Prochlorococcus marinus str. SB: one gene and its partner. The protein of the gene in region 1 interacts with the protein of each later gene in a pairwise test. Links are inferred from orthologs where the notes say so. Each region holds a gene or a part of one and is shown in the gene's direction. Other genes may lie near its edges.

Region 1 (5,710 bases):
TATCTCTTGTTATGGGTGCTGTTGGTGTTCCGCTTTTAGGCGAGGGAGTTTTAAGTACTTGGGAAATACCTGTTGAGGAAATTGTAAGTAGTGGTACTGATAGGATTATTGTTTATGAAGGTGCGGAAGAGAAATTGAAGCAACTAAGTAGTGGACTACTTGAGAAACTTGGAGTCGGGGGTTCTTCTTGGGATGAAAGGGAAGTAAATGGATACTCAGCAAATCTTGTACCTGTTGAGAATCAGTTACTTTCAGGTTCTGAATCAGCACAGCAAAACAATTTGGTCGAGGAATATGAAGAAGTTGTTGAACAAGATGATTATGAAGATGATTATGAAGATGAACTTGAATATGTTGAAATAGAGGGTTCTGAAGAAGAAATAAATAATAGAAAAAAGTTATACATGGATAATGACGATTCTGATCAGATCCAGAATCAAAATAGTGTTAATCAAATAGATGAAAAAAACAATATTGATTTAAAGCAAAAAAAACAATCAACTACTAATTTAGCTTCGAAAAGACCAATTCAAAATGCAACTGAAACTTTAGATATTGAACCACTAAAAGAACAAAATTTAGTTCAAGATAATAAAAAATCAGAAAAGTTTGAAATTGATGATCCCTGGTAATTGTTAAAGTTTTTTTATTGAATTAAGAATTATAGAAGCAAGTTTTTTTGCTGCACCTTTATCGCCCCTTTCTTTTTTTAGATTTTTCCTAATACTTTTTAATTGATCTCTATTTTTAATAAGAAATAATACTTCTTTTGCAATTTTTATTGTTGAAATATTACCTATCCTTTCAGGGACAATCATTCTTTTAGCTTTAATATTTGGCCAAGCAAAAAACTTCTTTTTTTTAAAATAAAAATTTTTAATCATAAAAGTTATAAATCTATTTATGAATGAAATTTTTCCAACTACTCCAGTAATGCCATCCCAAGCGTTCATCATATTTAAATGTTGAGTTGGCAGAACAACTAACATTGGAAGACTAATTGCTGCTAATTCTGCAGTATTTGCTCCTACAGTTGTAATTGCAAGATCACATTCTTTTAATATTTCATAGCAAGGATGTTTCTTAATTAGATAAATCTTTGTTTTTTTTGATGTTTCAATTACATAATCAAAATTAGAGTCTTTGAAGTTTTTAATTGTTTTGATTTTTGATGAGTAATATTTAGCAATTGGATTTTTGTTGCTTTGAAAAAATAAATATTCACTTTTATTAGTAGTTGGTGCAATGGGGATTATAAAATTTATATTTTGATTTTCTTTAGCGATATGATCTGCAACTTCTAAGAAGAAAGGAATTCCAATAGAAAGCTTTGCTTTCTTAGAACCAGGCAATAATGCAATGTGTTTTTTTTCTTTATTTCTTAGTGATATTTCGCTATTAAGTTTGATATCTGCCATCAAATCACCAATTACTTTACATTTATATTTATATCTTTTAGGTATTAACTCTTTTACTTTTACATTCATAGCAGCAATTTCATTGGTCCATTTAGGCCATCGTGAAACCCATTCAGAATATGTGATATTTAAATAACCTAATCTTTTAGCTAATAAAATGCTCCAAAATTGATCCCCTCCAAGGAAAATAACTATCCCTTTTTTTGGCCAATGAGCAAAAGAATGTGGCTTTATTAATAATTTCCAAAAACTTTTGGATTTTGTAATTAATTCGAATTTATTCCATGAATTTGCAACTAAAAATTCTTTACCAGTGGCATTTGGGCAAGGAACAAGGACTAACCTAAGAGTAAAATCCTGTTTATCTTCATCACATAGTGATTTATTTATTTTGCTTAGCTCATCCACTACAGGATTTACCCATGTAGTTAATTCACCAGGACCATTGGAAATTATAACTACTGCAACTGATTCTTTTTTCATTGCAGTTAAACCAAAATAAATTAAATGCGGACGGCGAGACTTGAACTCGCAAGGCCGAAGCCACACGCTCCTTAGACGTGCGCGTCTACCAATTCCGCCACGTCCGCAAAGGGTTTTTTAACAGCCTGGGGATGCTTAAACCTTAAAATATCATACATTATTAGCTGAATTAAGCATGTAGTTAGAAAAGAGTTTTTTGAATATGATGAATAATTTTTCTATTGCATAAAACAAATATTTATACATATATAACGTTTTAGGTTGTATTGTAAAAAATGTCCTCTGATCACTAAAAAATTTTGTTGAATACTTTGGCAAATAATTTTTTATTTTTAGTCATTTCATTTCTTCAATATTTATTTTTATAATGGTTGAAAAAGTTTTAATTGCTAATCGTGGAGAAATAGCTTTACGAATTGTCAGAAGTTGTAGAGAACTAGGTATTGCAACCGTTGCAGTCTTTAGCACTGTTGATAAAAAAGCATTGCATGTTCAGCTTGCTGATGAGGCGGTTTGCGTAGGAGATTCATTAAGTAATAAGAGTTATTTAAATATTCCAAATATACTTGCTGCTGCTACATCGAGAGGAGTTGATGCTATTCATCCTGGTTATGGATTTCTTGCGGAAAATGATAAATTTGCTGAGATGTGTAATGATCACGGCATAATTTTTATTGGCCCATCTCCTAAAGCTATTAGATCTATGGGAGATAAATCTACAGCTAAAGAAACTATGGAAGCAGTTGGAGTGCCAACAGTACCTGGTAGTAAAGGCTTGTTATCAAATGTTGATGAGGCTTATAAATTGGCAGAGGATATTGGCTATCCGGTAATTATTAAAGCCACTGCTGGAGGAGGTGGAAGAGGTATGCGGTTGGTTGAAAACTCTGGTAATCTAGAAAAAATGTTTAAAGCAGCTCAAAGCGAAGCAGAAGCAGCTTTTGGTAATGATGGTTTATATATGGAGAAATTTATAAAGAAGCCAAGACATGTAGAAATTCAAATTTTGGCCGACAGGTCGGGTAATGTTGTTCATTTAGGAGAGCGAGATTGTTCAGTTCAAAGAAGACATCAGAAGTTACTAGAGGAGTCTCCTAGTCCTGCAATTAATACTGAGCTAAGAAAAAAAATGGGGAACGCAGCTATTGCTGCTGCAAAAAGTATCGGCTATGAAGGGGCGGGGACAGTTGAATTTTTAGTTGATGATGATGATAATTTTTATTTTATGGAAATGAATACTAGGATTCAAGTTGAACATCCTGTTACTGAAATGGTTACAGGAGTTGATTTAATAGCTGAGCAAATTAAAATCGCAAGCGGAGCAAACTTGGAATTTAATCAGGATGATATCCATTTAAACGGTCATGCCATTGAATGTAGAATCAATGCTGAAGATCCTTCTCACAATTTCCGCCCATCTCCCGGAAAAATAACTGGGTGGCTTCCTCCTGGCGGCCCTGGTGTAAGGGTGGATAGTCATGTATATACAGGCTATGAAATCCCTCCTTTCTATGACTCATTAATTGGTAAATTAATAGTCTGGGGAAAGGATCGTAACACTGCAATTAAACGTATGAATAGGGCTTTAAATGAATGTGCAGTAACTGGTATTCCTACAACAATTAACTTTCATCTAACCTTACTGAATAAATCTAAATTTAAGCAGGGTAAGATACATACTAAATATGTAGAAGAAGAATTATTGCCAAATTACTGATAAATAATTAAAAGAATCTATGAAATATGTGTATGCAATGCAAGTTTTATAAGCCCTTGCTGACCGACTAATACTTCTCTTAAAAAGCTTATAAATCCGATCCAAATTACGGGTCCAACATCAACGCCTCCAATAGGAGGAATTAGTTTTCTTGTTAAATTAAGAATAGAGCTTGATGGTATTGAAACTAATAACCATAAACCGTTACTTAAATCAATTTTTGGGTACCAAGTAAGTATTAATCTTATTAGAAAAACTATAGTAAGATATGAGAGAGAAATTCCTAAACTAATATCTAAAATTTGGAGGCAGTTTACAAGCAAGGAAATCACAATTATTTAACTCATCTTAATAAATAACCCATTAAAACGTATTTAATTCGTATTATAAATTGAGAATTAAATATTTAAAAAGTGTTTCAAATCTCTAATTTATTACTAGCCGCAGATTTTTCTGCTGAAGTTGCAAATAATTCCGCAGTGGGAATGATAGGTAGTTTTATTGCTGCGGCCTTACTTATCGTTATTCCAGCCACTGCATTTTTGATTTTTGTCAGCCAGAAAGATTCCCTCGATCGTACTTCTACTGGAAGACGCTAGTTTTTGTAGAAGTTTTAAGTACACTATATATATAGGGGATTTAAGTAACCCTTTAAAAAATAAATTTTTGGAGAAAGAATGTGGTCAATGCTAGTCTCAATTGGGCCAGTATTGTTGGTATAGTTCTCGCGGTATGTGGAGGAGGCCTTTATTTTTTGAGGTCCTTTAAGCCTGCTTTGGCGCGGGATTATGATGTTTTCTTCGCAGCAATTGGACTTTTGTGCGGAGGAATATTATTTTTTCAAGGCTGGAGGTTAGATCCTATCCTTCAATTTGGCCAGTTTTTATTAGCAGGAACTACTGTTTTTTTTGCATATGAAAGTGTGCGATTGAGGGGAGTTGCTACTGATCAAGCTAGAAGGTCATCTTATTTTGATGATGATCCTATTTCTGATCTTCCAAGAAATTCTAGAGGTCGATTTAGTGACGATTATGATAGGTTTGAAGAATCTGAAAGGCCATCTAGAAGATTTAAACCTCAAGAAGATGAATTTGAAGAAGACTATGTGGAGGGTAGATCTAGTAGGAGGAATGTTTCAAGAGCCATACCATCTGCAGCAGCAAGTAGAAGTAGGCCATCTACAAGGGAAATAAGTCAGTTTGAAAATGACGAGCCTATAAGAAGGAGAAGACAGACTTCTGAAGATAGAAATAGGAAACAACCAGAAACAAATAACTTTGGTGAAAGAAGAAATTTATCTCGCGATGAAGTTAAAACAGGGTCAAGACCCAGAATGAATCGTACAGTTTCTAGACAAGATAATATCTCTCCTCCTGCTAATTCTTCTCCATTAAGAAAGAAACCTACTAGATCCCCTATTAGGCAGCAAACTTCAACAGCTCAAGTAGAAGATGCTTCATTTAAAGATGCTAATCAAGGTAAAAAACCACGTGAGACTCGTAGAGTAAGCTCTTCAGTTAGATCAAGTTCAAAAAATCTAAATAGTAGATATAACGTTGGAACAAACAAGAAAAAACCTAGAGATAATAGTTCTAGATTTGATGATTAATCATAGTATTCCTGCCCATTTTAAAAACGATTGTTTACTAAATAGTTCAATTAATATTATTGAAAGAAAGCCAATCATTGCAAATCTTCCATTAGTTTTTTCAGAATAACTACTCCATCCAAATTTATATTCATCTTTGATTTCCATCGATTTTTTATCTAATTGATTATCTCCAATTTGTTCATTGATATAATTTGGATCTTTTTGCTCTTCTATAAGACTCTCATTCTCTAGATTAGTGACTTCTGAGTTAGTTTGTTCTTCTTTCGAATTCATTTTTTTTGTTAATCCTTAAAATTATACTTATCAGAAGTCAATAATTTCCAGTCTCCCTGTCCATTTAATTCTAAAATATTTTCGTGAAAATCTTTTAAGCTTGGTCTATGTCCAACACTAATGAGAGAAAGTTCTCTTTTCTTAAGTAAACTATATAGTTTTTTTTCAGTGTTAATATCTAAAGCACTTGTTGCTTCATCAAGTACT
Region 2 (3,387 bases), 490 kb from region 1 along the record:
AAGTATTTGAAGGGTAGAAACTTAATTCATCTTTTGAAAAATTTTCTAGTAGTATTCTCCCAATGCCAAACCAAAGTGGATCTCCTCTGGAAATTAAAATTACATCTTTTTTTTGTGATCTAAGCCAGTGAAAAAGTTCCTTATTACTGTTGCTCGAAAAAAATAATTTCTTTTTTTCTAAACAATTTTCGCTCCAGGATTTTATTTCTTCAAAATATAAATTTGGAACTGCAATTGAAACTGTCTCTTGAAATAGATTTTGTAATTTAAGGGGTAAATCCTCAAATTTATAAGAATTAATTCCTACTACATGAATTTTTCTTTTTTCAGTCATGAATATTTAATTAAAAGAAACTTATCTATTTGAATGTTTTATTAAATTATCTTATGATTGTTCGAGCTTTAATAATAAATCAATTGTCTGAAAGAAGAAAGAGATTACATGATTTATTATTAACTTTAATAAAAAAAGATAGTGAATTCGAGTTTATTGAAGAAGATTCTAACGATTTAACATCTAACTATTCTGAAAAAGACTCTTTGAATTTATCTCGAGTTATAAAAAAAAATCGTAAAATAATCAAAAGATATCAAGCTATTGTAAGAACAGCTGTTACTCTTGATGCCCTGATGGATTCGGAAAATGAAGAAAATTACAAAATCAAATAAAAATATATTTTTAAAAGGAATATTACCTTTACTTTTACTACTATCCTTCATTTTTAACCCAATAAAAGTATCCGCAGAAGTTGCAGAAACAGAAATAAATGGGGAATTAATGAATGCTAGCAGTGAGTTTTTAAGGGATTTGGACTTTGAGACTTGGCAATTAGTAGCTTATAAATCACCTCTTTTTGAAGATAAATTGATCTTGAGAGTAATAGGATATCCAGGGAATCTTAGGATTGATCATCCCACTCAATTGAGGGTTGAATCAGGGAGAAAACAGTGGCTTTTAGATGACAAAACATTACTTAATGTTGAATTAGCAAATGATGGAAGACAAGCTGCAGCAGAATTCGATCTTAATGAATTGATTAAAAATTTAGATAAAAATAGACCATTAAGATTATCTTTGTCGGGAGTTTTTTCTGAGTTACCTGTTCCTCCCTTTGTTGTTAAAGAGTGGAGATCAATAAATTGAATTTGATTTTTGGAGATGACTGATAAAAATGTGAGCCATACAAAATGGATGAAAAGAGCAATTTTTTTAGCTTCTTTAGGTAAAAATACAACGAGTCCAAACCCAAGGGTGGGAGCAGTGATAATTGATAAGAATGGAAACCTTATTTCAGAAGGGTTTCATTTCAAGGCAGGGATGCCTCATGCAGAGGCAATGGCTTTTAATAATTTAAAAAAAGATGCTAGAGGTGGGTCAATTTATGTAAATCTCGAACCTTGTTGCCACCAGGGTAGAACACCTCCATGTGTAGATAAGGTGATATCCTCGGGGATAAAAAAGGCTTACATATCTATCGAAGACCCTGATATAAGAGTCGCTGGTAAAGGTATAAAGCTGCTAAAAGAAGCTGGAATACAAGTTCACTTAGGATTATGTAAAAAGGAATCCCTAGATTTAAATAGGGCTTTCATTCATAGGAATATTACTAAAAAGGCATTTGGTGTTTTTAAATGGGCAATGAGTATTGATGGAAGAATAGCTTTAAAAAATGGAAAAAGTAAATGGATTACTAATGAAGAATCACGGGCATTAGTACACTCTTTTAGATCAGAATTTGATGCAATAATCATTGGTGGAAACACATTAAGAAGAGATAATCCACTCTTAACTTCCAGAGGTTCCAAAAATCCTGAGCCTTTGCGGGTTGTGTTTACAAAAAGTTTAGACTTGCCAACAAAATCTAATCTTTGGGATTGTAATAAGGCAAAAACATTACTTATTTATGATTCTTCAACAGCAAATGAAAGCTACCTCTCAAGGATTCCAAAATGTGTGGATGTTGAAAAGGTATCATCAGATAATCCAGAGTTAATTTCAAAAATACTAGCTAAAAGGGGATGTAACAAAGTTTTGTGGGAATGTGGCCCTAGATTGGCTACCGCCGCTATTAAATCTAATTGTATTCAGGAATTTATAACTTTTATTGCTCCAAAAATTTTGGGCGGAGAAAATAGTATGAATCCTTTTGGTGATTTTAAATTTGAAGATATGCATGAAATTATTAAATTAAGTGATTCACAGTTTAGTTTGATTGGAAGTGATATATGTATAAAGAGCTCATTCAAAAATTAATTTTTACAATAATTTCTATGCGTCAAAGTACCGTACGGTTCTTACCCCAAAAAAAAATACAGATACGGAAATTCATCGTTTAGTTTATAATAAAAGCAAATTTGTTAACAACTATGCCAATAAGACAGGATGATAATCAACCTAATAGAAGATTTGGAATTGTAAATATTATTTTGATAGGAGTTGGAGCATTACTTCTTTTTAGTAGCCTGTTCCCTAACCAAAATATGCAAATACCAAGAGTCCCTTACTCATTATTTATTGATCAGGTTAATGATGGGGAGGTTAAGCGTGCCTATATCACTCAAGAACAAATTAGATATGAGTTAAATGGAGCTGAAGAAGGTGCACCCTCTGTTTTAGCAACAACCCCAATTTTTGATATGGACCTTCCACAAAGGTTAGAGAGTAAAGGGGTGGAATTCGCTGCCGCACCTCCCAAAAAACCTAATTTTTTCTCAACCATATTGAGTTGGGTTGTTCCTCCTTTAATTTTTATTCTTGTTTTACAATTCTTCGCCAGAAGAAGTATGGGTGGAGGAGGTGCTCAGGGTGCTCTTAGTTTTACTAAAAGTAAAGCAAAAGTTTACGTGCCTGATGATGAATCAAAAGTGACATTTGCTGATGTAGCTGGGGTTGATGAAGCTAAGGATGAATTAACGGAAATAGTTGATTTTCTAAAAAAACCTGAGAGATACACAGATATCGGTGCGCGAATACCAAAAGGGGTACTTCTTGTGGGACCTCCAGGAACAGGTAAAACTCTTCTTTCGAAAGCTGTTGCGGGAGAAGCAGAAGTTCCTTTCTTTATAATTTCAGGTTCTGAATTTGTCGAGCTTTTTGTTGGTGCAGGTGCTGCAAGAGTAAGAGATTTATTCGAACAAGCAAAGAAAAAAGCTCCATGTATTATCTTTATTGATGAATTGGATGCTATTGGTAAAAGTCGTTCTGGATCTATGGGGGTCGTTGGCGGTAATGATGAAAGAGAACAAACTTTAAATCAGCTTCTTACTGAAATGGATGGATTTGCTTCAGCTGATAAGCCAGTTATAGTACTTGCTGCTACTAACCAGCCTGAAGTCCTCGATGCTGCACTTCTTAGACCAGGAAGATTTGACAGACAAGTTTTAGTT

What was found. The genes of interacting proteins can lie anywhere in the genome.
Region 2: the proteins of accC (region 1) and ribD interact in binary tests that used the Escherichia coli proteins (3 or more experiments, as listed by UniProt). The link is inferred for Prochlorococcus marinus str. SB from one-to-one orthologs.

The regions. Positions count from the first base shown.
Region 1 is NZ_JNAS01000002.1:559,037-564,746, reverse strand. What follows is about bases 1,632-4,443. They hold accC (acetyl-CoA carboxylase biotin carboxylase subunit), read left to right. Parts: upstream 1,632-2,268; coding sequence 2,269-3,618; downstream 3,619-4,443. Other genes in these bases: EV02_RS03260 (Ycf66 family protein), read left to right, coding at 4,298-4,443; psbX (photosystem II reaction center X protein), read left to right, coding at 4,032-4,217; EV02_RS03255 (YggT family protein), read right to left, coding at 3,636-3,941; EV02_RS03240 (glycosyl transferase), read right to left, coding at 1,632-1,901. Also shown: EV02_RS03235 (PRC-barrel domain-containing protein), read left to right, coding at 1-632; more of EV02_RS03240, read right to left, coding at 636-1,631; more of EV02_RS03260, read left to right, coding at 4,444-5,227; EV02_RS03265 (chlorophyll a/b-binding protein), read right to left, coding at 5,228-5,503; EV02_RS03270 (ABC transporter ATP-binding protein/permease), read right to left, coding at 5,512-5,710. UniProt on the Escherichia coli protein: This protein is a component of the acetyl coenzyme A carboxylase complex; first, biotin carboxylase catalyzes the carboxylation of the carrier protein and then the transcarboxylase transfers the carboxyl group to form malonyl-CoA.
Region 2 is NZ_JNAS01000002.1:1,052,541-1,055,927, forward strand. What follows is about bases 210-3,206. They hold ribD (bifunctional diaminohydroxyphosphoribosylaminopyrimidine deaminase/5-amino-6-(5-phosphoribosylamino)uracil reductase RibD), read left to right. Parts: upstream 210-1,159; coding sequence 1,160-2,254; downstream 2,255-3,206. Other genes in these bases: EV02_RS00870 (bifunctional cobalt-precorrin-7 (C(5))-methyltransferase/cobalt-precorrin-6B (C(15))-methyltransferase), read right to left, coding at 210-334; EV02_RS00865 (hypothetical protein), read left to right, coding at 418-669; EV02_RS00860 (DUF3122 domain-containing protein), read left to right, coding at 644-1,144; ftsH (ATP-dependent zinc metalloprotease FtsH), read left to right, coding at 2,368-3,206. Also shown: more of EV02_RS00870, read right to left, coding at 1-209; more of ftsH, read left to right, coding at 3,207-3,387. UniProt on the Escherichia coli protein: Converts 2,5-diamino-6-(ribosylamino)-4(3h)-pyrimidinone 5'-phosphate into 5-amino-6-(ribosylamino)-2,4(1h,3h)-pyrimidinedione 5'-phosphate.